Regions from separate parts of the Intrasporangium mesophilum genome, predicted to be linked through region 4. Evidence: riboswitches for the same ligand, from Rfam matches in the RefSeq annotation. Region 4 holds a riboswitch; each other region holds the start of a gene.

Region 1 (5,802 bases), on a different contig from region 4:
GAGGTCCGCACGCTTCAGCGCGGGGACGCGCAGGCGTGGACGGTCTCCGACCTGCCGCTGCTCGACGCCGCGCGTCAGCGGCTCGGCGACGCAGAGGCCTCTGGCCGCAAGACCCGTCGCGACGCTGTCGTGTCGGCCGAGCGCGAGCAGATGGCGCGGGTGGTGGACGACCTCATCGCGTCCGACGACTCGGAGATGCACGTGATGTCGATGCTGCGCGGGCAGGACCTCGCGGACGCACTGGTCGACGAGTCGGGACTCGACAACGGCGAGCTCGACCGGCTGACAGGGCCATTCGCCCACATCGTCGTGGACGAGGCCCAGGAGCTCACCGATGCCGAGTGGCAGATGCTGCTGCTCCGGTGCCCGTCACGCAGCCTCACCATCGTCGGCGACCGCGCCCAGGCGCGGCACGGCTTCACCGAGACCTGGGGGGAGCGCCTCGGTCGGATCGGCCTCGACCGCCACACGCTCGCGTCGCTGACCATCAACTACCGGACGCCCACGGAGGTGATGGCCGAGGCCGAGCCGGTGATCCGTGCAGCCATCCCGGACGCCAATGTGCCGACCTCGATCCGCGACGGCCGAGCGCCCGTGGTGCACGCCTCTACCGCCGACCGGGACCAGCTCCTCGACGCCTGGCTCGCCACCCATGGCGAGGGAGTCGCTTGTGTCATAGGCGATTCCACGTTCGCCGCGACATCACGAGTGCGGTCGCTGACCCCGGAGCTGGCCAAGGGTCTGGAGTTCGACCTGGTCGTGCTGGTCGACCCTGAGTCGTTCGGCACCGGCATCGAAGGGGCGGTCGACCGCTACGTCTCCATGACCCGGGCGACCCAGCAGCTGGCGATCCTGACGAGCACCTGACGCATCGCGCAGCTCACGCCACCACGTGCGCGGGTCCCGTCGCCCGGCCTTCGCGTCGGGACACCTCTGCGCGGACGAGGGGGATCACGTGACGGCCGAAGTCGACTGCGTCCGTGCGGGTGTCGAGGCCCTGCACCGAGAAGACCCTGACGCCGAGGTCGTAGTAGGCGAGCAGGGTGGTCGCGACCGTGTCAGGCGTCCCGACGAGCTGAGTCCGGCCTTGTCGGGCGTCGCCTGCGAGGGTCGTGCCGGCGGCGCCTGCAGCCCTCTCCTCGGCGATCCGTGCGGTCGCCCCGATGACTGCCCGGAAGGCGACTTGGAACCGAGCACTGTCACGACCGGCGGCACCTGCGCCCGCGCGGATACCGTCGAGCTGCGCCGCCGTCGGAAGGAGACCGCCGCCTCGCAGCTCGACGGTATCCGCCGCAGCGGCCGCCGCCTCGGATGGTGTCCCGCCGGTCCTGCGCACGGTGATGCTCGGACGGGGGCTTTGTGCGGGCCTGATGCCTGGCGCTCGGCCTTCGACGCGATAGTGCCGGCCGGCGAAGCTGAACGGCTCCGAGCTGGTCCACGCAAGCTTGAGGAGTGTGAGGTACTCGCTCGTGGGCGTGGAGCCTCCCACATCAGGATGCTGGGGCGACACGTCATCGTCGTCGATGAGCAGCTCGAGGCGGCCGCCGCTGAGGTGGTCGAGGGTCGCGAAGGTCCGTGCCGCCGCGAGGGGGTGACCCGCTGCCGGCCGGTGGGCGACCACGATGTCGAGCAGCTCGGTCTGGCTGCCGACATAGGCCGCAATCATGGCCGGGTCCGCTGATCCGCGGTCATCGGCGACGAGGACCTTGTCCCACCCGTAGTCCTCGTGAGCGCGGGCAAGGCGAGCGGCCTGGTAGAGATCAAGTGAGCTCAGCTCTCCGTGGGTCTTCCCGGGCTCGACCGGGAACGCGACACCGAGGAACTCGACTGGCATTTCGGGGTCTCCTTGCCTGTGCGGGTGCAGTTGGGGACCCGGGTCGAGTCCACGCTTGCCGGCGCCGGTCGGCGACAGCCGGGTCGTCATCCGGAGCACCCCGCCGCGGAGGAGGGTTGCTGCCCAGCGAGCCGGGGCTTGGCGCTGGAGCTCTTGACCTGCGGCCACGCTACGCAGCGCGCTCAAGGCCAGTCAACGCGAGGATTGGCCCGGATTGGTCTGCTTCTGAGCGCTCGCCGTGATCGTCGAGTTGGCTCGAATTGCTTTCTGTTACAAGCGATTTAGAGGGTGGACTGCCATTGTGCGACCATCAAATTCCTATCGTTTCGCTGGGATATTGGTCGAAGGGCTTCTTGCATGGTGAGACGCCTGCCGGCGTAGCGTGATCTGGACTGATGAAAGGGAGGAGACATGGCGAACCTCGTCGTGCATTTCGAGATCCACGCATCAGAGCCGCAGCGGCTCATCGACTTCTACGGCCAGCTGCTCGGCTGGACGTTCAGTCAGTTCGGCGACATGCCGTACTGGTCCATCGACACCGGCGAGGGCTCGATGAAGATGAACGAGCCCGGCAGCGGCATCAACGGCGGACTGACCCAGCGCCAGGGCCCGGCCCCGGAGCCCGGAGCACCCGTCACGGGGTGCGACATCGTGATCGGGGTGGACGGCAACGTCGACGACGTGTTCAAGAAGGGGCTGGACCTCGGCGGCATAGAGGCGCTTCCCCTCGCGGACATGGAAGGCATCGGACGTGTCGGCTACCTGCTGGACCCTGACGGCAACGTGTTCGGGCTCATCTCGCCGGTCCTGTCCGATGGCAGGAACGTCATGGATGGCGGCGGCTGACCGGCAACACACCCGGAAACCTGCATCTCCGCACAGTTGCAACAGGGGCGAGCTGCCGACTTCCGGGTGTGTTGCCTCGCGGGTGGGCTGACGCACAATACGCTCGTCTCGCGACGCGTACGACGACGAAGGTGGTCAGACAGTGGCCGTGATCATCCCCCGCTGGGAGTGGCGGTGCTTCGGCGAGCGTTTCGGGGCCGCTGAGGCGCGCATCGACTCACTCACGCCCGACCGCGTGCAGGAGAGCGACGAGATCTACCTGCTGTCCTCGACCGGCACGGATGCCGTCAAGGTCCGTGACGAGCTGATGGACGTCAAGCACCTCGTGCAGGTGAATGCCGACGGTCTCGAGCAGTGGGTCCCCGTCATGAAGGCGGCCTTCCCGCTGACCACGGCCGATGTGAAGGAAATGCTTGCGGCGCTTGGCATTTCGTCCTCGGCGTCCAAGCTTCGCACCACGTACACCCTTGCCGACCTGATGGGCGAGGTGGTGGTCCCGAACGCCGACCTCATCGCGGTCGAGGTGCACAAGAGGCGCGTGCGGTACACCATCGGCGGCTGCATCTCGGAGGTGACCGACGTGCGTGCGGGGGATGCGTCCACGCGCACCATTGCCATCGAGTCGGAGGACGCCGAGCGAGTCGTCGCCGCCGTGCGCGACCTCGGCCTGCCGTTGCGGCCGAACGTCAGCTTCGCCAGTGGCCTCAGGCGGCTCGTCCGTTTCGGCACCGAGCGGTATGCCGTCATCGACGTGGGCACGAACTCGGTGAAGTTCCACATCGGCGAGCGTGGGGCGGACGGCGCGTGGCGCACCGTCGTGGACCGCGCGGAGACGACGCGGCTCGGCGACGGCCTGCAGGAGACGGGCCGCCTCAACCCCGAGCCGATGGCGCGAACGGTGGAGGCCGTCGCCGGCATGGCCGAGCAGGCCCGGGCGGTCGGGGCCGCGCACATCGCCGCGGTCGGGACCGCCGGGCTGCGGATCGCCCCGAACAGCGCGGACTTCATCGCGGCCGTCCGCGAGCGCTGTGGGGTGACGGTCGAGGTCATCTCGGGCGACGAGGAGACCCGGCTGGCGTACCTGGGTGCGCAGTCGGGCATCGGTGCGGCACCAGGGTCGCGGGTGGTCTTCGACACCGGTGGCGGCAGCTCGCAGTTCACCTTCGGGCACGGGGACCAGATCGACGAGCGCTTCAGCGTCGACGTCGGCGCGGTGCGGTTCACGGAGCGCTATGGCCTGGCGGGCGCGGTCACACCCGATGTGCTCAACGAGGCCCTCGACGCGATCGCGGCCGACCTCTCGCGCCTCGACGGACGGCCCGCGCCCGACGCGCTCGTCGCCATGGGCGGTGCCGTCACGAACCTCGCGGCGGTCAAGCACGGGCTCGCCCACTACGACCCCGAGGTGGTGCAGGGCACCGTGCTCGACCGGGCCGAGATCGACCGGCAGATCGAGCTCTACCGCAGCCGCGACGCCGCGGGGCGGCGCGAGGTCGTCGGCCTGCAGCCGCAGCGCGCGGACATCATCCTCGCCGGCACGTGCATCGTGCGCACCGTCCTGGCCAAGCTCGGCGTGGACTCGTTCACGGTGAGTGACCGCGGGCTGCGCCACGGCGTCCTCCTCGAGCGCTTCGCCTGACCACCGCGTGCTTGCCGACCGGTAGTGGCCGACCGGTAGTGGCTGATCGGTGGTGGCTGATCGGTGGTGGCTGATCGGTAGTGGCTGACCGGCGGCCGACGGTCCGGTGGTCCGTTCGACACGTCGTCCAGGCGCATAGGGTTTGGGTGATGGCTCGCGACCGACCCGCTCGTGCCGAGGACGTGCATGACGCCGCTCGGCGGATGCCGTTCGTCAAAGTGGTCGAGGGCAAGAAGGGCAATCTCGTCTACCAGGTCGGCGGGAAGTCGTTCGTCTTCTTCCGCACCCCGCGACCCGACGCCTTCGACCCCGACACAGGCGAACGGTGGGACGACGTCATCGTCATCTGGGTGCCCGACGAGGCCGACAAGCAGGCGCTCGTTCAGGACCGGTCGACGCCCTACTTCACCAACAGCCACTTCGAAGGGCACCCGTCCGTGCTCGTCCGTGGCAGCCGGCTGCATGAGACCACGAGGTCAGAGATCATCGAGCTCGTCGAGGACGCCTGGCTGTCCCGCGCCTCAGCGCGGCGCGCGCAGAACTGGCTGGCGAGTCACCCTGCGCCGTAAGGGTTTTCGCGCCCTCACGCGTCCGGACCCTGGTATGGGTCGGTAATCTCGCGCAACAGGGTCAACGCCTCGCGCAGCTCCCGCATCCGACGGGTCCCGAGGTGGCGCTCCCACTCGCGCTCGACCCGCTCCTCCTCGGCGCGCGCGATCGGCAGGAACGACTCGCCCTTGGCGGAGAAGCGCACGAGGCGGGCTCGCCCGTCGAGCGGGTCAGGGACGCGCTCGACGTAACCGGCCTGCTCGAGCCGGTCGACGAGCGCCGTGGCGGTCTGCTTCGACACCTGAGCCTGCTCGGCGAGGTCCGACAGCCGAGTGCCCCGCGGGCCGATTCGCGCAGCGATCCGGCTCTGAGCGAGCGTGATGTCGGTGACTCCCGCCCGGCGCATCGCCTCCTGCACGTGGTTCTCCATGTCGCGCGCGGCGATGTACATGAGCAGCGCAACAGGTAGCTGCCTCGTCACCGAACCCCCTTGAAGTAGTCCTATCTTCGAACTACATTGGTCCTAATATCGAACTAGATCGTAGCTGAGCGAGGCAGCGTGAGTGAGGCAGCATGAGTGAGCGACCAGCCGCCGACCTGCCCCGCGAGACCTCTGACCAGACCACGCAGCTCGACGAACCTGCGGTGTGGGCCGCGATCGACGACCAGCGCCGGCGCACGGCCGATCTCCTCGAGGCGCTGACGCCGCAACAGTGGCAGCACCCCTCACTCTGCGAGGGGTGGACGGTCCGGCACGTGGCTGCGCATCTGACCCTGCAGCAGATGCGGGTCCGCGACGTCGCCGCCTTCGCGGCGCGGCACCCGCGTCTGCTTCGCTCAGTCACCCTGAACCGGACCATCCACGACTCAGCGGTGATCCAGGCCCAGCGGCCCCCGGGCGAGATCGTCGGGCGGATCAGGGCCATGATCGGCT
Region 2 (5,802 bases), on a different contig from region 4:
GGGTCGCTCGCGTCGACGCCCACCCCGCTGGGGCGCGGGGCCAGGACGCCGGGGGCGGTCGGCCGCTTCTCGCCCGGGCGCAGGCGCGTGGTGGCCTCGGCGTCGGCGTCGAGCTGGGCCGCCTGGCGGAACGCCTCGTCACCCTCGCGCTGCGCGAGGTCGGTCCCCTTGCGCCGGGCGCGTTTGAGCGACTCGGCGGGCGCGTCGGTGGCCTCCGACCCACTCTCCGCGTCGCCGCGGTGGATGACCACGTCCCGGAGCTGTCGAAGCCGGGTCGGGATCAGGTTGACCGGAGTCGCGGTGATGACGAGGAGCCCAAAGAGGCCGAGCAGGCACAGCAGGGTGACCGCGCCGTACACGGACACAGCCGCAGCAAGCGGGCTCGAGGCCAGGAAGCCGATGATGCCGCCCGCGGCGCGCATCCCGTTGGCACCGTCGGGCGGGTTGGGGATGCCGTCGGCGATGTGCGACAGGCCGCACGCGGCGAACGTCAGAGCGATGGTCCCGACGACGATGCGGTTGGTCGTCGCCTCGTCCTGCGGCGCGCGCAGCATGCGCAGCCCGAGTGCGAGCAGGACCAGGGGCACGGCATACGCCACCCGGCCGAAAGTGCCGGCGAAGACTGCATGCACGGCCTGACCGACGACGCCCGAGACGTTCCACCACTCGCGCGCGGCGACGAGGATGGCGAGCGCGATGAACGCGAAGCCGAGGCCGTCGCGACGGTGCTCCGGCTCGAGCTCGGCTGCACTGTGTCCCACCCGACGCACGGCCCCACCAGCGAGGTGCGAGACACCCATCCACGTGTTGCGGACCGCGTTGAACGGGAACGGCAGTCCGCCGTCCTTCGCCTTGCCAGCGGGCTTGCGGGCGGCCGGCTTGCGCTGGGCGGGGCGCGACGACCGAGCAGCGGGCGGGCGCGAGGACGCGCCGCTGCCCGACCCCTTCGCGCGGGTCGCGGCGCCCGAGCTCTGTCGCTGGCTGCTGGACGGACGTGTCGCCATGGTTGCACGGTACGCCAGCGCCCCTCTGAACTCACGCGTCACACGCGCAACACGGGCGGAACGGACCATGTGGCCCGAGCAGACGGTCAGGAATCGAGAAGCCATGCTCCGGGCGTGCGGCTAGCGTGATCCAGTCAGGACATCCGCCCGCGCGCCGGCACCGACGTAGCGTTGGGTCCGCAGCAGCACGGCCCTGCGCCGAGCGCGTCTGGGCCGGTGGACGGATGACTGTTCGCGCCCGACCGGGGCCCGCCGACGAGAGGGAGACACGATGAGCACCGCCACGAGGACCGGCACCTCGGCGACACGGAAGAAGGCGAGCGCGGCCGCGGACGGCGCGAAGGCGGCCGACGGCTCGCCGGCTGAGGGCGCAGCGCGGTCGGGGACGGCGCACGTCGCCGACAGCCATGACCTGATCCGCGTCCACGGCGCACGCGAGAACAACCTCAAGGACATCAGCATCGAGATCCCCAAGCGGCGCTTGACGGCGTTCACGGGCGTATCCGGGTCCGGGAAGAGCTCGCTCGTGTTCGACACGATCGCCGCTGAGTCCCAGCGGATGATCAACGAGACCTACAGCGCTTTCGTCCAGGGGTTCATGCCGACCCTGTCCCGGCCCGACGTCGACGTGCTCGACGGGCTGACGACGGCGATCATCGTGGACCAGGAACGGATGGGGTCCAACCCTCGCTCCACCGTCGGAACCGTCACCGACGCGAACGCCATGCTCCGGATCCTGTTCAGCCGTCTCGGAAAGCCCCACATCGGGTCGCCGCAGGCCTACTCGTTCAACGTCGCCTCGATCTCCGGGGCCGGAGCGGTCACCATCGAGCGGGGCGGCTCGACGACGAAGGAGCGGCGCAGCTTCAGCATCACCGGCGGCATGTGTCCCCGCTGCGAGGGCATGGGCAACGTGACGGACTTCGACCTGACCGCGCTCTACGACGAGTCCAGGTCGCTCAACGAGGGCGCCCTGACGATCCCGGGCTACAGCATGGACGGCTGGTACGGCCGCATCTTCCGCGGCAGCGGCTTCTTCGACCCGGACAAGCCGATCCGCAAGTACACCAAGAGGGAGCTGCACGACCTGCTCTACAAGGAGCCGACCAAGATCAAGGTCGAGGGGATCAACCTCACCTACGAGGGGCTCGTCCCGAAGATCCAGAAGTCGATGCTGTCCAAGGACGTCGACTCGCTCCAGCCGCACATCCGCGCCTTCGTCGAGCGGGCGGTGACCTTCACGACCTGTCCCGAGTGCGAGGGAACCCGCCTGAGCAAGGCGGCCCGGTCCTCGAAGATCGCGGGCATCAGCATCGCCGACGCGTGCGCCATGCAGATCAGCGACCTCGCCGACTGGGTGCGCGCACTGCAGGAGCCGTCAGTGGCCCCGCTGCTGACCGCGCTTCGTGACGCCCTCGAGTCGTTCGTCGAGATGGGTCTGGGCTACCTCAGCCTCGATCGTTCGTCGGGCACGCTGTCCGGCGGAGAAGCCCAGCGCACCAAGATGATCCGGCACCTGGGGTCCTCGCTCACCGACGTCACGTATGTCTTCGACGAGCCGACGATCGGCCTGCACCCCCATGACATCCAGCGCATGAACGGCCTGCTGCTGCAGCTGCGCGACAAGGGCAACACGGTGCTCGTGGTGGAGCACAAGCCCGAGGCCATCGCCATCGCCGACCACGTCGTCGACCTCGGGCCCGGCGCGGGCACGGCCGGCGGCGAGGTGGTCTTCGAGGGGACCGTCGACGGGCTTCGCGGGAGCGACACGATCACCGGGCGACACCTCGACGACCGCGCCAGGCTCAAGCCGTCCGTCCGGACCTCGTCCGGAGCCCTCGAGGTGCGCGGCGCGAGCACGCACAACCTGCGGGACGTCGACGTCGACCTTCCGCTCGGCGTGCTTGTCGTCATCACCGGCGTGGCGGGCTCCGGCAAGAGCTCGCTGGTGCGCGGCTCGGTTGCGGGCCGCGACGGCGTGGTGGTCGTCGACCAGGGAGCGATCCGCGGATCTCGCCGCAGCAATCCCGCCACGTACACCGGGCTGCTCGAGCCGATCCGGAAGGCCTTCGCCAAGGCCAACGGGGTCAAGCCGGCGCTGTTCAGCGCCAACTCCGAGGGCGCGTGCCCGACGTGCAACGGCGCCGGGGTGATCTACACCGACCTGGCGATGATGGCCGGAGTCGCCGTCGTGTGCGAGGAGTGCGGAGGCAAGCGGTTCCAGGCCCAGGTGCTCGAGTACACCTTCGGCGGCAAGGACATCAGCGAGGTCCTGGCCATGCCCGTCGCCGAGGCCGTCGAGTTCTTCGCCGACAGCGAGGCCAAGATCCCTCCGGCGCACCAGATCCTGCGCCGGTTGGACGACGTCGGGCTGGGTTACCTCAGCCTCGGCCAGCCCCTCACCACGCTGTCCGGCGGCGAGCGTCAGCGGCTCAAGCTGGCGACGCAGATGGCCGAGAAGGGCGACGTCTACGTGCTCGACGAGCCGACGAGCGGTCTGCACCTGGCCGACGTCGAGCAGCTGCTCGGGCTCCTCGACCGGCTGGTCGACTCCGGCAAGTCCGTCATCGTCATCGAGCACCACCAGGCCGTCATGGCGCATGCCGACTGGGTCATCGACCTCGGCCCGGGCGCTGGCCACGACGGCGGCCGGGTCGTCTTCGAGGGTTCTCCCGCCGAGCTCGTGGCGTCGCAGGGCACGCTCACGGGCGAGCACCTCGCGGCATACGTCGGGGGGTGACCTCACCCCGGCGGGAGGCCACGCGACCGTGGAGCGCGACGTCCTTCCCACCCCCGCCTCTCGTCGAGTGAGCGCCCAGTCCCACCAGCCACACGACCACACACACGCCCCGACCTCAACGCAGGTCGAGTGAGCGCTCAGTCCCAGCAGCCCCGTCGAACCGAGTGGCCAGAGTGGCCAGAGGGACGAGCTGCTCACTGGACGTGAGGGTGGAGTCCGCCGGCCAGACGCGCGACGGACAGGGCGACAGGAGGGCGGGACAGGAGGGCGCGACAGGAGCGCTCGACAGGAGAGCACGACGCGGGGCGGCACGGTGTCTCAGATGGCGACACCTCCGGACCGACGGGTGGACAGGCCTCCGGCGGGCCCCCTATCGTCGTGCCAGGTCAAGAGTGTCAGCGACAAGCCCCGGCTCGCTGGCCAGCAACCCTCCTCCGCGGTGGGGTGCTCCGGGTGACGACCTGGCCGTTCCTCGTGGTGTTCGTGACATGCGAGGGCCGGCAAGCGCGGGCCTGCATCCGGTGGGTCCCTCAGACCCAGGAGCAGTCTCATGTCCGTTCTCCCTACCACCGCACTCTGTGGCGGCGCGCCGGCGCCGGTCGTGCGCACGCGGGCCCTGCACGTCGTGCCGGAGGCGAACACGCTGCCGAGCGTCGTCGGCGCCGGCCTGCGCGTCCCCACCCTGAGGGGCGAGGTCACCTACGCCAACCTCGACCACGCCGCCTCGACCCCGGCCCTGACCGAGGTCAAGGCTGCGGTCGACCGGGCGCTGGAGACGTACTCCTCCGTCCACCGCGGCGCCGGGTTCGCCTCCCGCCTGACGAGCGCGTGGTACGAGCAGGCCCGCTCCGAGGTGGCCGAGTTCGTCGGGGCCCGAGCGGACGACATCGTCGTCTTCACCCGCACGACCACGGACTCCTGGTCGGTGCTGTCCAGGGCCCTGCCGGGCCGCACGACCGTGTTCGTCTTCGGGACCGAGCACCACTCGACGCTGCTTCCGTGGGGCCGCTTCCGCACGGTCCGGCTTCCGGTCCCGGAGTCGGTCGAGGACGCCCACGCGCTGCTCGACGAGGCACTCTCGGAGCACCCATCGCGTCACCGGCTCGTGGTCATCGCGGCCGCGTCCAACGTGACCGGCGAGGTCTGGCCCGTCGAGCGGTTCGCGCGGCTCGCCCACGACCACGGGGCACGCATCGCCGTCGATGCCGCGCAGCTGTCCGCGCACCGCACCATCGACCTCGCCGCCTGGGATGCCGACTACGTCGCGTTCTCCGGCCACAAGACGTACGCCCCCTACGGCGCCGGCGTCCTCGCGGGCCGGTCCGACTGGCTCGACGCCGGCACGCCGTACCTGTTCGGCGGGGGCGCCACCCGTGCCGTCACCGAGGAGGGCACGACGTGGGCGGTCGGCCCGGCCCGCCATGAGGGCGGCAGCCCGAACGTCATCGGTGCCATCGCCCTCGCCGCGGCGTGCGCGACGATCCGCCAACACCGAGCCGCGATCGAGGCTCACGAGGAGCAGCTCCTGTCACGCCTGCGGGACGGCCTGGAGGACGTGCCCGGCGTCGAGGTGCTCCACATCTTCGATGATGAGCACGACCGGGTCGGCGTCGTGGCCTTCACCGTCGACGGCTTCGACTCCTCCCTCGTGTCGCAGGTGCTCTCCGTCGAGCACGGGATCGGTGTGCGTGACGGCAAGTTCTGCGCGCACCTGCTCGTCGATGAGCTCCTCGACGACCCCTGGGGCGAGCAGCCGGCTACCGCCGTCCGCGCCAGCATCGGGCTGGGCAGCACGGCGGAGGGCGTCGAGCGCCTCGTCACGGCGGTCCGCCGGCTGGTCGAGCAGGGCCCGGTCTCGTCCTGGTCGCACACCGAGGCGGGCTGGGTGCTCGACGGCGACGACCCGCGCGACATCGAGGTCGACCGGCCCTGGTGAGGCGCGGACCAGCGCGTCCTCGGCAACGTGGGAGGCGTGGGACGACGCGCTCACTCGACCAGTTCGGGACGGCGCGGCCCCCCGGCGGCGGTCAGCCGGCTTTCCGGAGGGCGTAGCTCGCC
Region 3 (5,802 bases), on a different contig from region 4:
CGCTGTACGGAGATGCACACCTGTCCGGCGTTGACGAAACCTCCGAGAGCGACGGCAGCAGCGGCAGCGTCGATGTCGGCGTCGGGCAGGACGACCACCGGACATGACGCGCCCAGCTCGAGGGACAGCTTCTTCACGCCGGCCCTCTGGGTGATGCGGGTGCCCGTGACGGTCGAGCCGGTGAACGAGATCTTGTTCACGCGCGGGTCGCCGACCAGGGCATCGCCCAGTTCCGCGCCGGGGCCCGTCAACACCGACAGGACCCCCTCGGGAAGACCGGCATCGACGAAGCATGCGGCGAGGGCCAGGGCGGTCAGTGGTGTCGTACGGGCCGGCTTGAGCACCACGGCATTCCCGGCAGCCAGTGCCGGAGCGACCTTGTGCAGCACCAGCAGTGATGGGTAGTTGAAAGGCGTGATGGCAACCACGACTCCGACCGGCTGGCGAACGGTGAACCCCACCTTGTCGAATCCCGTCCCGGGGTTCGCGTCGAGCGGAAGCGAGTCGCCGTAGAGCTGGGTCCCCTCGAAGGCGGCCAGCCGGATCAGCTCACCGGACCGGGAGGTCTCGCCGCGGGCCTCGGTGATGGTCTTGCCGGCCTCCGCGCTGATGGTCTGCGCGATCGCCTCCGCCCGCTCATCCGCCAGGTCGGCCGCCGCCAACAGGACCCGAATCCGCTGATGCGCCGGGGTGCGTCGCCACACCCTTGCCCCCTCCGCCGCCGCGGCCAGGGCCGTGTCGACATCCTCGACGCCAGCCACCGGCACGGACCCGACCACCGACCCATCGAAGGGCGACGTCACATCCTCCCGACGGCCCGAAGCAGCGTCGCCCCACTGGCCACCAACCAACAGCTTCACCGTGAACTCCGTCCATCGACATCGAAGGCGGACTACCGGGCGATTCACTCGCTCAGGCGGCGGTCCAGTTCCATCAGCGTGACGGTCGTGGGGTGCGCCGGTCAAGAAACGAAATCCATCAAAAGCCCATCATCATGGATCTCTAATCTCTAGCACTGGCAACCGAACTGCGGTCTCCACGCGTTGACGCGGAGACTAGCCTGGCCCTTGTGAATCCATCACAGACCCATCAGACTGAGGTCATGGGCCACCCCTATCCGATCCGCGAGATCGCCCGCCAGTCCGGACTGAGCGAGGCCACCGTGGACCGCGTGCTGAACAAGCGACCCGGGGTCCGTCCGAGCACGGCGGCCAACGTCGCACAGGCGATCAGCGATCTTGACAGGCAGCGCAGCCAGCTCCGTCTCAGCGGCCGCACCTTCATTGTCGATGTCGTCATGCAGACTCCCGACCGGTTCTCGGCCGCCGTCAAGTCAGCACTGGAGCTCGAGCTGCCCATGCTGCGACCGGCAGTCGTCCGGTCGCGATTTGACTTCCGCGAGAAGGCGCGGCCGCGGGAGCTGGTGAGAACTCTCGACGACATCGGGCGCCGCGGCTCGATGGGGGTCATCCTCAAGGCACCCGACGAGCCCGAAGTCAGCGACGCGATCAACAGGCTGCATGACACCGGGATTCCGGTGGTCACCCTCGTCACCGACATCCCGCTGAGTCAGCGCGTGGCGTACGTGGGCATAGACAACCGGGCGGCAGGCGCGACCGCGGCCTACCTCATGGACCAGTTGCTCCCAACGGGCGAGGACGCGATCCTGATCGCGTTGAGCCGTACCGCGTTCCGCGGTGAGGAGGAACGCGAGATGGGTTTCCGAGCGGCCATGCGGGAGCGAACAGGAGGCCGAAGGCTGTATGAGGCCACCGATACCGACGGCATCGACACGGCGGTCCGGGACCAGACCATCTCCCTGCTTCGTGAACACCCCGACGTCACCGCGGTCTACTCGATCGGCGGAGGAAACCGGGCGATCCTGGACGCCTTCGAGGTCGTCGAACGGAGGTGCCGGGTCTTCATCGCTCACGACCTGGACCGTGACAACCTGTCGCTGATCCAGAACCGGCAGATCACCGCCGTGCTGCACCACGACCTGCGACAGGACATGCGCCGCGCCTGTCACGTGATCATGCAAGCCAACGGGGCTGTCGACGGGCCGATCGAGTCCATCCCGTCACAGATCAATGTCATCACGCCCCACAACATCCCCTCCCATCCCATGCACTCGAGCGTCCGCTGACCGCATCCCAGATCGGCGGATGCGTGGCTGGCTTCCGCAGTCGGCTCTCGGCGGACGACAGGGACGATGGCGAACCCCTCCGGGTGCCGCTCATCGCGACTGCCTGCAGGACGGGTCTGGTGTGCTCGCCACCCGTTCTGTACTGCCCCAGGCCGGGGCTCGGAGCCTCACTCGGGGCGGAGGCCCCGAGACCGGCGTCTCGTCATGAGAGACATTCCCTAGAGAACTAGTAGGAAATGCGGCGAGCCCGCTACTGTCGTCGACAGGTCACGAGATCCAGTGCCAAGCCCCGGCTCGCTGGACAGCAACCCTCCCTCGCGGTGGGGTGCTCCGGGTGACGACCCGGTGGCCACCAACCGGTGGCCGCAAGCGCGAGGCTCACCAGAGCCTCGGTCCAAGAGGACGGCTCATGAACCTCCGCCTGACCGGTCGGCGCCACGTCGACCTGCAGCGCGTCGCCAGCGCCCTCTGTCGCGCCTGAGACCACGAGGTATGCCGCTGTCCGCCGGCCGCGGCCCCGCCACCTGACGCTTCGGTCACCTGACCGCCCCGTCAGCTGACCGTCGTCGTTCCCCGCAGCAACGCGGTGCCTCCTGGGCCCTGCGACGTCGGCTTCGGCCCTGCCGGGACTCGCTGCAGCCGTGCCCTGCTCGGCCGTGCCCTGCTCGGCCATGCCCCGCTCGGCATGCGGCCTTCGCTCTGCCCGCCCCGCCTGCACCACTTCCGCACCACTGCCCGCACACCACCACACCCGTCGAAGGGTCTCCCATGGCACGCATCGCCACCATCTCCAGCAGCCCGTCCGAGGTATCGCGCACCGAAGCGGTCCTCGCCGACGTCAGCGCGCGGGTCACCAGCCACGGCCACCAGGTCACGCGCCTCGTGCTACGCGACCTGCCGGCGGAGCCCCTGCTGCTCGGCCGCGCCGACGATCCCGCCGTGGCGGCCGCCGTCGCGGTCATCGCGAACGCCGACGCGGTCGTGGTGTCCACGCCCGTCTACAAGGCGGCATACGCCGGCCTGCTGAAGACCTTCCTCGACCTGCTCCCGCAGTTCGCGCTCCGCGACAAGGTCGTCCTGCCAGTTGCCACCGGCGGGACCGCGGCCCACGTGCTCGCCATCGACTACGCGCTGCGGCCGGTTCTGACCAGCCTCGGCGCCACCACCGTCACGCCCGGCTGGTTCGTCCTGTCCTCCCAGGTCACCTGGGCCGACGACGGCTCGCCCGTGCTCGACGAGGCGGCGGCGACCCCGCTGCGCGACGTCACCCACGGGTTCCTCGCCGCCATCGCGCGTCACCAGGCACTCGGTGCCCACATCGAGCGCACTGCCGTCGCCTGACGACCGCTCCCCCGCCTCCGCCCCGCACCCCCGCACCCCCAGAGAAGGAACAAACCATGACGCACCTCATCTCGCGCACTGTTGCCCTGCCGGTGGCCTTGCTGGTCACCTCTCTCGCGGCCGCATGCTCGACCGCCGCCGGAGCCGAGACGGACACGGCCGGCGCGGTGACCCTGCGCTACCAGGGCAGCGCCAACGCGGTGTCGTTGCCCGAGCTCGCCGCCGACCTCGGCTACTTCAAGGTCGTCAAGCTGAAGTGGGTGGGCAACACGATCAGCGGCCCGCAGGATATCCAGTCCGCCGCGACCGACCAGACCGACTTCGGCGGCGCCTTCGCCGGGGCGGTCGTCAAGCTGATCAGCGCCGGCGCCCCGGTCAAGGCCGTCATCAACTACTACGGCGAGGACGCCAAGACGTTCAACGGCTTCTACGTCAAGGCCGACGGCCCGATCAAGGCCCCCCGCGATCTGATCGGCAAGAAGATCGCGGTCAACACGCTCGGCGCGCACAGCGAGGCGGTCATCAACACCTACCTGAAGAAGAACGGCCTCACGCCGGACGAGATCAAGCAGGTCCAGCTGGTCGTGGTGCCACCGAACGACACCGAGCAGGCCATCCGCCGCGACCAGGTCGATGTCGGCGCGCTGGGCGGCATACTCCAGGACCGCGCCATCGCCGACGGTGGGCTGCGTCGCCTGTTCAGCGACTACGAGCTCTTCGGTGCCTTCAACGGCGGCCAGTACGTCCTGCGGAACGACTTCATCAAGAGCAACCCCGAGGCCGCCAGGGACTTCGTCACGGGCGTGGCCAAGGCCATCGAGTGGGAGCGCACCACGCCACGTGAGCAGGTCATCGCCCGGTTCACCTCAATCATCGACAAGCGCGGCCGCAACGAGAAGACGGACAACCTGAAGTACTGGAAGAGCGTCGGCGTCACCGAGCGCGGCATCGTCAGCGATGCGGACTTCAGCCGTTGGGGCAGCTGGCTCGAGGAGAAGGGCTTCCTGGGCGGCAAGCCGCTGGACCCCGCCTCCTACTACACCAACGAGCTCAACGGGCTCGCCAAGGAGGGGTGACCGGCTATGCCCGACACACTGACCGACACGAAGACCAACGCACCCCCGGACCCGCAGACCCCGCGCATCTCACTGCGCGCCGTGACCAAGGAGTTCCAGGTCCGCCCCACCGCGGGCGACCCCGCCGGCCACGTCCTCCGGGCGCTCGACGACGTCACGCTCGACGTGCGCGCCGGCGAGTTCCTCACCCTCGTGGGCCCGAGCGGCTCGGGCAAGACGACCCTTCTCGACATCCTCGGCGGGCTGAGCCAGCCCACGGCCGGAGAGGTGCTCGTCGACGGACACCCCGTCACCGGCCCCGGCCTGGACCGCGGGATCGTGTTCCAGCAGTACGCCCTGTTTCCGTGGCGCACGGCAATCGGCAACGTGGCGTTCGGGCTCGAGGCGCGGCAGTTCGCCAAGCAGGGCCTCGGGAAGAAGGAGCGGCTCGAGCGAGCTCGGGAGTACCTCGCGCTCGTCGGTCTCGGCGGCTTCGAGGAGCGTTACCCCCACGAGCTCTCCGGAGGCATGAAGCAGCGCGTCGCCATCGCACGCAGCCTCGCCTACGAGCCCGGGATCCTGCTCATGGACGAGCCCTTCGCGGCCCTCGACGCCCAGACCCGCGAGCAGCTACAGGACGAGCTGCTCCGCATCTGGCGCACCACCGGCACCACCGCGGTGTTCATCACCCACGGCATCGAGGAAGCGGTCTACCTCGGGCAGCGGATCGCGGTGCTGAGCGCGCGGCCCGGACGCCTCAAGGCCCTGGTCGATGTCCACCTCGGCGACCGCACCCCCGGGGCCGGCGACCTGCGCTCGACCCCCGAGTTCGTCGCCTACCGGCACCAGGTGTGGGAGCTCCTGCACGACGAGGTCGCCCGGGCCCAGCACGCCGGCCACCAGAAGATCCAGCCCGACGGCACGGAAAGGGCAGCCTGATGACCACCACAACCACCATCACCGAGCGCCCCACCCCCCAGGTCTCCCCGGCAGCGGAGGAGACACCTGCACCCGACACGGCCCCGACCGCGTCAACAGCCCGCGACCCGGGTGACAAGGCAGCGTTCGAGAAGGTCCTCCGGATCGTCAGAACCGCCGCCTGGCGGTCGGCCGCGATCGTCCTGTTCCTCGCGATCTGGGAGGTCGTGCCGCAAACCCTCCTCAGCGACAGCACCCGGGTCTTCCTGCCGCCGCTCCACGAGGTGCTCGCGGCGCTGCGCGAGCTCATCGCGAGCGGCGAGCTCGGCGACGACCTGACCG
Region 4 (5,802 bases):
AAACCTTGCCGATCTCGTCGAGCGTCTTCGGCTGGCCGTCGGTCAGGCCGAACCGCATCGAGACGACACCCGCCTCACGCTCGGACAGCGTGTCGAGCACCGAGTGCAGCTGCTCCTGCAGCAGCGTGAAGCTGACGGCGTCGGCCGGCACGACCGCCTCGGAGTCCTCGATGAGGTCGCCGAACTCGCTGTCGCCGTCCTCGCCGAGCGGCGTGTGCAGGGAGATCGGCTCGCGGCCGTACTTCTGCACCTCGATGACCTTCTCCGGCGTCATGTCGAGCTCCTTCGCGAGCTCCTCCGGAGTGGGCTCCCGACCGAGGTCCTGAAGCATCTGCCGCTGGACCCGGGCCAGCTTGTTGATGACCTCGACCATGTGGACCGGGATGCGGATCGTACGCGCCTGGTCGGCCATCGCGCGCGTGATCGCCTGCCGGATCCACCACGTCGCGTAGGTCGAGAACTTGTAGCCCTTGGTGTAGTCGAACTTCTCGACCGCGCGGATCAGGCCCAGGTTGCCCTCCTGGATGAGGTCGAGGAAGAGCATGCCGCGGCCGGTGTAGCGCTTCGCGAGCGACACGACGAGGCGCAGGTTGGCCTCGAGCAGGTGGTTCTTCGCCTTCTTGCCGTCCTGGGCGATCCACCACAGCTCGCGCTTGAGCTTCATGTCGAACTTCTCGCCGGAGTTGAGCTTCTCCTCCGCGAACAGCCCGGCCTCGATGCGCTTCGCGAGCTCGACCTCCTGCTCGGCGTTGAGCAGCGCCACCTTGCCGATCTGCTTGAGGTAGTCCTTGACCGGGTCGGCGGTCGCGCCAGCGGTGACGACCTGCTGGGCGGGAGCGTCGTCCTCGTCGTCGTCGCGGATGACGAAGCCCGACTCCTCGGACTCCTCCGCCGCGGGAGCGCTCGCTGCAGGCCGGTCCTCGTCGTCGCCTTCCTCGCGGTCCTCTGCCTCCGCCTCGGGCTCCTCCGCCTCTACCGCCTCGTCGGTGACCTCGACGTCCTCGAGCTCACCGTCCGGCGCGTCGTCAGGCTCGGCCTCGCCGGCCTCGACCTCGTCCTCGGCGTCGCCCGTCGCGTCAACCGCATCGGTGGTCTTGGCGGCGGCCTTGGTCGCCGCCTTCTTCGCCGCGGTCTTCCTGACCGCGGGCTTGGCGGCCGCCTTGGCGACGCCGGCGTTCGTCGCGGCCCTCTTGGCGGCAGGCGTTGCCTTCGCTGCCGACTTGGTCGCAGTCTTGCTGACCTCGGCCTCGTCAGCCGCGGCCGCGCTCTTGGTCGCAGGAGCGGCCGTCGCCTTCGCCGTGGTCTTCTTGGCGGCGGCCTTCGTGGGTGCGGTCGTCCGGCTGGTCGCGGTCTTCGTAGCCGCGGCCGTGGTGCTGCGTGCGGTGGCCACTGTGCCTCCCTTGGTCCCAGTGCGGGTCTTCTTCGTGCTGGAGTGCGGCGCGTCGACGACGATCTCGATGTCGTGTGCCTCGAGCGTCGTCAGTACCGGCTTCATCTGCTTCAGGTCGAGGTCGGCCTCGGCCTGGGCGCGCGCGATCTCCGTGCCGGTGATGGTCCCGTTGCTGGTCCCCTTGACCAGGAGCTGCATGATCGCCTCGTGCTGGAACACCTTCGGCAGGGTCTTGGGAGCTCCAGCGGTTGTTGCTTTCGGCACGGATGCAGTCGCCTTTCGTCGCGGGTCTCGTCAGATGATCGCTCCGACTCCGGGCATGCATCATCACAACGAACGAGAATGGGGGTTCGTGCCGGGGGAGCTTGGCCAGTCGGAGTCGATCCCTGAGTCGATCTCTCGGTCGCGCCTCGTGCATTCCGGTACTCCGACATTATAAAGCGCTGTTCGGCATCCGGGCGAACGCACGACGCATCCGCGCGCCCACACATGGCGACGATCGACCGCAACACCGGCTGGACGACGGTTCTCGACCACCCGATCCCAGGGCGCCCTCCCGCGATCTTGGCCCTGGGTCGGCCTCGTCGTGAAAGGGCTCAGAGGGCCTTGACGGCCAGGACGGGACAGCTCGCGTCGAGCAGGATGCGCTGGGCGTTGGAGCCGAGGATCAGCTTGCCGACCGGGCTACGGCGGCGCAGGCCGATGACGATGAAATCGGCGTTCTCCTCCTCAGCGACGCTGATGAGGTCCTCGGCGGGGTCGTTGCCGCGCACGAGCTGGCGCACCTCGTGCTGCAGCCCCTGCTCCTCGAGCATCGCCTGAACGCGTGAGAGCTCGCCCTCGAACATGCTGGCCTCGTCGGCGTCGAAGTCCTTGCCGCCCCGGTGGGAGCTGATGACGACAAGCTTCGTACCTCGAAGGACGCACTCCTCGGCCGCTCGCTTGAGCGCCGCGCGACCTTCCTTGGTTGCGACATAACCAACGACGATGGCCACTTCCCCGGACCTCCTTGGGACGGAAACAACCAGTGCTCGAACCGTACCCGAAATCGGGGTCCGCGGCGCGCGGCGCGGCGGTGCTCGCAGAGTGACTGTGACCAGCCCGCGAGCGACCGCGGAGCCGGCCGCTCCGGCGGCCGCTCATCGACCGAACAGCGGGCTGCTCCGCCTGCTGGTCAGCCAGCCGACCGGGAAAGGGCCTCGGCGACGATCCGGCCGACCTGCTCCTCCTCGATGAGGAAGCCGTCGTGTCCGAAGTCGGACCGGATGTGCCTGCGGTAAGACCGGGGCAGGGCCATATGGAGCTCGTCCGAGAGCCGCGGCGGGTAGAGGCGGTCTGTGTCGACCGAGACCACGGTGCAGTCAGCCGTGACCCTCGCCAGCGCGGCCGCGACCCCACCGCGGTCGCGACCCACGTCGTGGGAGTTCATCGCCTCGGTGAGCACGAGGTAGGAGTTGGCGTCGAACCGTCGCGCAAGCTTGCCGGCGTGGTGGTCGAGGTAGGACTCGACCGCGAAGCGGCCCCGGTCGCCCGCGCGCAGCGGGTCCTCCCCGAGCTGTGCCTCACGGCCGAAGCGCGCGCTCAGCTCGGTCTCCGTGCGGTAGGTGATGTGTGCGATCCGGCGCGCGAGACCAAGCCCGGCCTCCGGACGCCGGGGCGAGTCGTAGTAGTCGCCTTCGGCGAAGTGCGGGTCGTTGCGGATCGCGAGGAGCTGCGGCTGGCACCACGCGATCTGGTCGGCCGTGGCGTATGCCGTCGAGGCCAGCACGATGCACCGCTCGACGATGTCGGGGTAGGTCACCGCCCACTCGATGGCGCGCATCCCGCCCATCGAGCCGCCGACCACGGCCGCGAGCCGGTGCACGCCGAGCGTGTTGAGCAGTGCGCGCTCGGCGGCGACCTGGTCGCGAACGGTGACGTACGGGAAGCGACTCCCCCACGATCGGCCGTCGGTGGAGGTGCTGGACGGACCGGTCGTGCCCTGGCAGCCGCCGAGGACGTTCGCCGCCACGACGAACCACTGAGCGGGGTCGACGGGCCTCCCGGGACCGATGAGGCTGTTCCACCAGCCCGGTGAGAGATGGCCATCACCCGCCTCGCCCACGACGTGACTGTCTCCGGTCAGGGCATGCTCGACAAGGATGACGTTGTCGGCCGCCTCGTTCAGCGTGCCCCAGGTCTCGTAGGCGATCCGGACCTCGGGGATCACTCCCCCGCGCTCGAGCTCGACGGGACCGATGTCGACGAACTGCCGGTTCCCGACCGGGTCGCCCTGGCGCCAGGCCCCGTCCAGCCTGGCGGCGCCATCCACGGTTGCCGATGCGGCCGCCGGCACCACAGCTGGGGCCGTCAACACAGGTGTCGCGGCCCCGGCCGTGTCAGGGCCCGCAGAAGCGACCTGACGCGCGGGACGCCGCGTTCGGACCGGCTGCCGGTCGGTGACTGTCATGGCGGATTGCTCCTAGGTGCTCGCGCTTGCACACACCCGGGACGGGCGTGGCCAGGTCCTCACCCGGGGCACCCCACCGCGAAGGAGGGTTGCCGACCAGCGAGCCGGGGCTTGTCACTGGTGCTCATGACCTTGGACCACCATACGCGAGCGTCCGCCTGCCGTTTACCTCACGGTCCACGACATGGACTCGAAGCCATGTCGTCGGCCAGGGCAGGCGACACGTGCGGAGCGCGCATCCTCGTGCGGCTCCGCGGGCCTCGGGCGAGGCCGCCGAGCCGAGTCACGACGACTCAACGGCGGTCTGGGCCCGCAAGCCACAGATCAGGGCCTCGCGGATGAGCAGGCTGAGGGCGTGGTCAGGCTCGGCCTCGAGGGCCCGATCCGCCGCGATCCCGGCGCGCGCTCCGTCGCCACCCCACCATGCATATGACGCGACCAGGGCAAGCAGCGGCGCCGCGTGTGGCGCCGGAGTCAGGCGACAGACCGCTTCGAGCCGCGCCTGGATCGCCTGAGAGGCGGCGGCCGCACCCCAGTCATCCCAGCCGAGGTCACTCCCCGTGCTGGGTGCCGCCGCGCGGGCCGGCCCCAGCTCCTGGCCGGCTGCCCCGGACCTCGCCCGGCGTTGTCGCCGGCCCCGCTTGCGCTTGCCGCGCCGTGGGCGTCGCACCCTACCGACCCCGGCGGACGGCTCATGGCCGTGGACGGAAGCGCGCGAGCGACCCGGCCCGGGCTGCACCCCCTCGAGCAGGGCAACGCCCGGGTCGATCGGGGACGTGGGCTGCGAGACGGCCTCGACGAGGAGAGCAAGAGACTGTGCCGGGTCTGTGGGCCACGAGTCGAGCAGCGCCGGGTCACACCTGAGCCACGCAAGGATCAGCCCGCGCACCCAGGGGTCGCGCAGTGGTCCGACGATCGTTGGGAGCCGGTCCTCGAGGGCGGCGCCCTCGAGGTCGCCTCGCAGCAGCCCTGCCCACGCCTCCAGCGTCTCCTTCACGAGTCGCTCGAGGGCAGCGAGACGCTCGGCATCGTCCGAGGGAGCTTCGCCCATGCCGTCGCCCCAGTCGTCGTCCCAGGCGTCGTCCCAGGCGTCCCAGCCGTCGCCCCACCCGTCCCAGCCGTCGTCCCAACTGTCAACGGACCCGTCGTCCCAAACGTCGTCCCAAACGTCGTCCCAAACGTCAACGGACTCGTCGTCCCGGCTGTTGTCCCAACCGTCAACAAGGCCCTCGTCCGAACCGTCGCCCAGGCCGACATCCCTGCCACCGTCAGGCTGCCCCGAGACCGCTCCGGACCCGTCTGGGAGACCGCGCCGGTCGCACCGTCCGCCCGCCTCGACGTACCGCTGCTGCCACTGCTCGATCCCGGACGAGATCGGCTCGTGCCGGGCATCGGACTGGTCCAGCGGCCCGAAGACCTGCCACAGGTCGTCGCGACCGCGGAGCGGGGCGTGCCCCAAGGCGACGAAGGAAGCGACCGCGGGCACATCGCTCGGATCAGGCACGGGATGCCCCTCCTCCGGGCAGCAGCCCCTGAGTAGGTCGAACCAGCGGCCATCCCGCACGACCACCCGCTCGCGGACGATGACGCGGTCCGCCTCGATGGCATCACTGAGCGCATCGATCAGTGGGCTGGCTTCACCGGCCTCGTCCTCGAAGCCGACAAGCGCCACAGCTGACGGCTTCTCGCTCAGGAGCACGGCCACCGCCTCGGTCACGGCCTGCTGCAGGCTGCCCTGTCGAGGGTCGTCGTGAGGTAAGTCCAGGCGAGCGACCAGCCCGATCCGCTTGCCGTGGAAGCAGCTGACCACGACGCTCCGTGACGGGTGGAACCCCAGCTGGAACGGGATGATGCTCAACAGGTCGGCAGCACCCGACAACGAGATCTTCGGCATTCCCCGAGCCTGGCGGCCCGGGCGGCACCGCGCCGCCCCTCGGACGACGCCTGTGGACGAAGCAGCGCC

What was found. A riboswitch is a leader RNA that binds a small molecule or an ion and turns the genes downstream of it on or off. The one in region 4 is predicted to bind S-adenosylmethionine.
Region 1: it holds a riboswitch for S-adenosylmethionine, as region 4 does, so the genes downstream of both, ACYVLP_RS08530 (LLM class flavin-dependent oxidoreductase) here and metX (homoserine O-acetyltransferase MetX) in region 4, are expected to answer to the same signal.
Region 2: it holds a riboswitch for S-adenosylmethionine, as region 4 does, so the genes downstream of both, ACYVLP_RS10985 (aminotransferase class V-fold PLP-dependent enzyme) here and metX (homoserine O-acetyltransferase MetX) in region 4, are expected to answer to the same signal.
Region 3: it holds a riboswitch for S-adenosylmethionine, as region 4 does, so the genes downstream of both, ACYVLP_RS05820 (putative leader peptide) here and metX (homoserine O-acetyltransferase MetX) in region 4, are expected to answer to the same signal.

The regions. Positions count from the first base shown of each region.
Region 1 is NZ_BAAGRF010000009.1:230,773-236,574, forward strand. Features, by position in the region: gene helR (RNA polymerase recycling motor ATPase HelR) at 1-867, shown strand, start outside; gene ACYVLP_RS08530 (LLM class flavin-dependent oxidoreductase) at 881-1,834, opposite strand; SAM riboswitch class IV at 1,881-1,993, opposite strand; gene ACYVLP_RS08535 (VOC family protein) at 2,246-2,680, shown strand; gene ACYVLP_RS08540 (Ppx/GppA phosphatase family protein) at 2,823-4,319, shown strand; gene ACYVLP_RS08545 (MmcQ/YjbR family DNA-binding protein) at 4,469-4,888, shown strand; gene ACYVLP_RS08550 (MarR family winged helix-turn-helix transcriptional regulator) at 4,903-5,349, opposite strand; gene ACYVLP_RS08555 (maleylpyruvate isomerase family mycothiol-dependent enzyme) at 5,442-5,802, shown strand, end outside.
Region 2 is NZ_BAAGRF010000012.1:53,553-59,354, reverse strand. Features, by position in the region: gene ACYVLP_RS10995 (FtsK/SpoIIIE family DNA translocase) at 1-1,004, opposite strand, end outside; gene ACYVLP_RS10990 (ATP-binding cassette domain-containing protein) at 1,276-3,744, shown strand; SAM riboswitch class IV at 4,129-4,257, shown strand; gene ACYVLP_RS10985 (aminotransferase class V-fold PLP-dependent enzyme) at 4,295-5,680, shown strand; gene ACYVLP_RS10980 (endonuclease/exonuclease/phosphatase family protein) at 5,772-5,802, opposite strand, start outside.
Region 3 is NZ_BAAGRF010000005.1:13,199-19,000, reverse strand. Features, by position in the region: gene ACYVLP_RS05830 (aldehyde dehydrogenase family protein) at 1-860, opposite strand, end outside; gene ACYVLP_RS05825 (LacI family DNA-binding transcriptional regulator) at 1,103-2,146, shown strand; SAM riboswitch class IV at 2,412-2,524, shown strand; gene ACYVLP_RS05820 (putative leader peptide) at 2,556-2,627, shown strand; gene ssuE (NADPH-dependent FMN reductase) at 2,915-3,487, shown strand; gene ACYVLP_RS05810 (ABC transporter substrate-binding protein) at 3,544-4,563, shown strand; gene ACYVLP_RS05805 (ABC transporter ATP-binding protein) at 4,570-5,481, shown strand; gene ACYVLP_RS05800 (ABC transporter permease) at 5,481-5,802, shown strand, end outside.
Region 4 is NZ_BAAGRF010000029.1:83,602-89,403, forward strand. Features, by position in the region: gene ACYVLP_RS20325 (RNA polymerase sigma factor) at 1-1,654, opposite strand, end outside; gene ACYVLP_RS20330 (universal stress protein) at 1,987-2,385, opposite strand; gene metX (homoserine O-acetyltransferase MetX) at 2,565-3,839, opposite strand; SAM riboswitch class IV at 3,857-3,971, opposite strand; gene ACYVLP_RS20340 (DUF4192 family protein) at 4,123-5,733, opposite strand.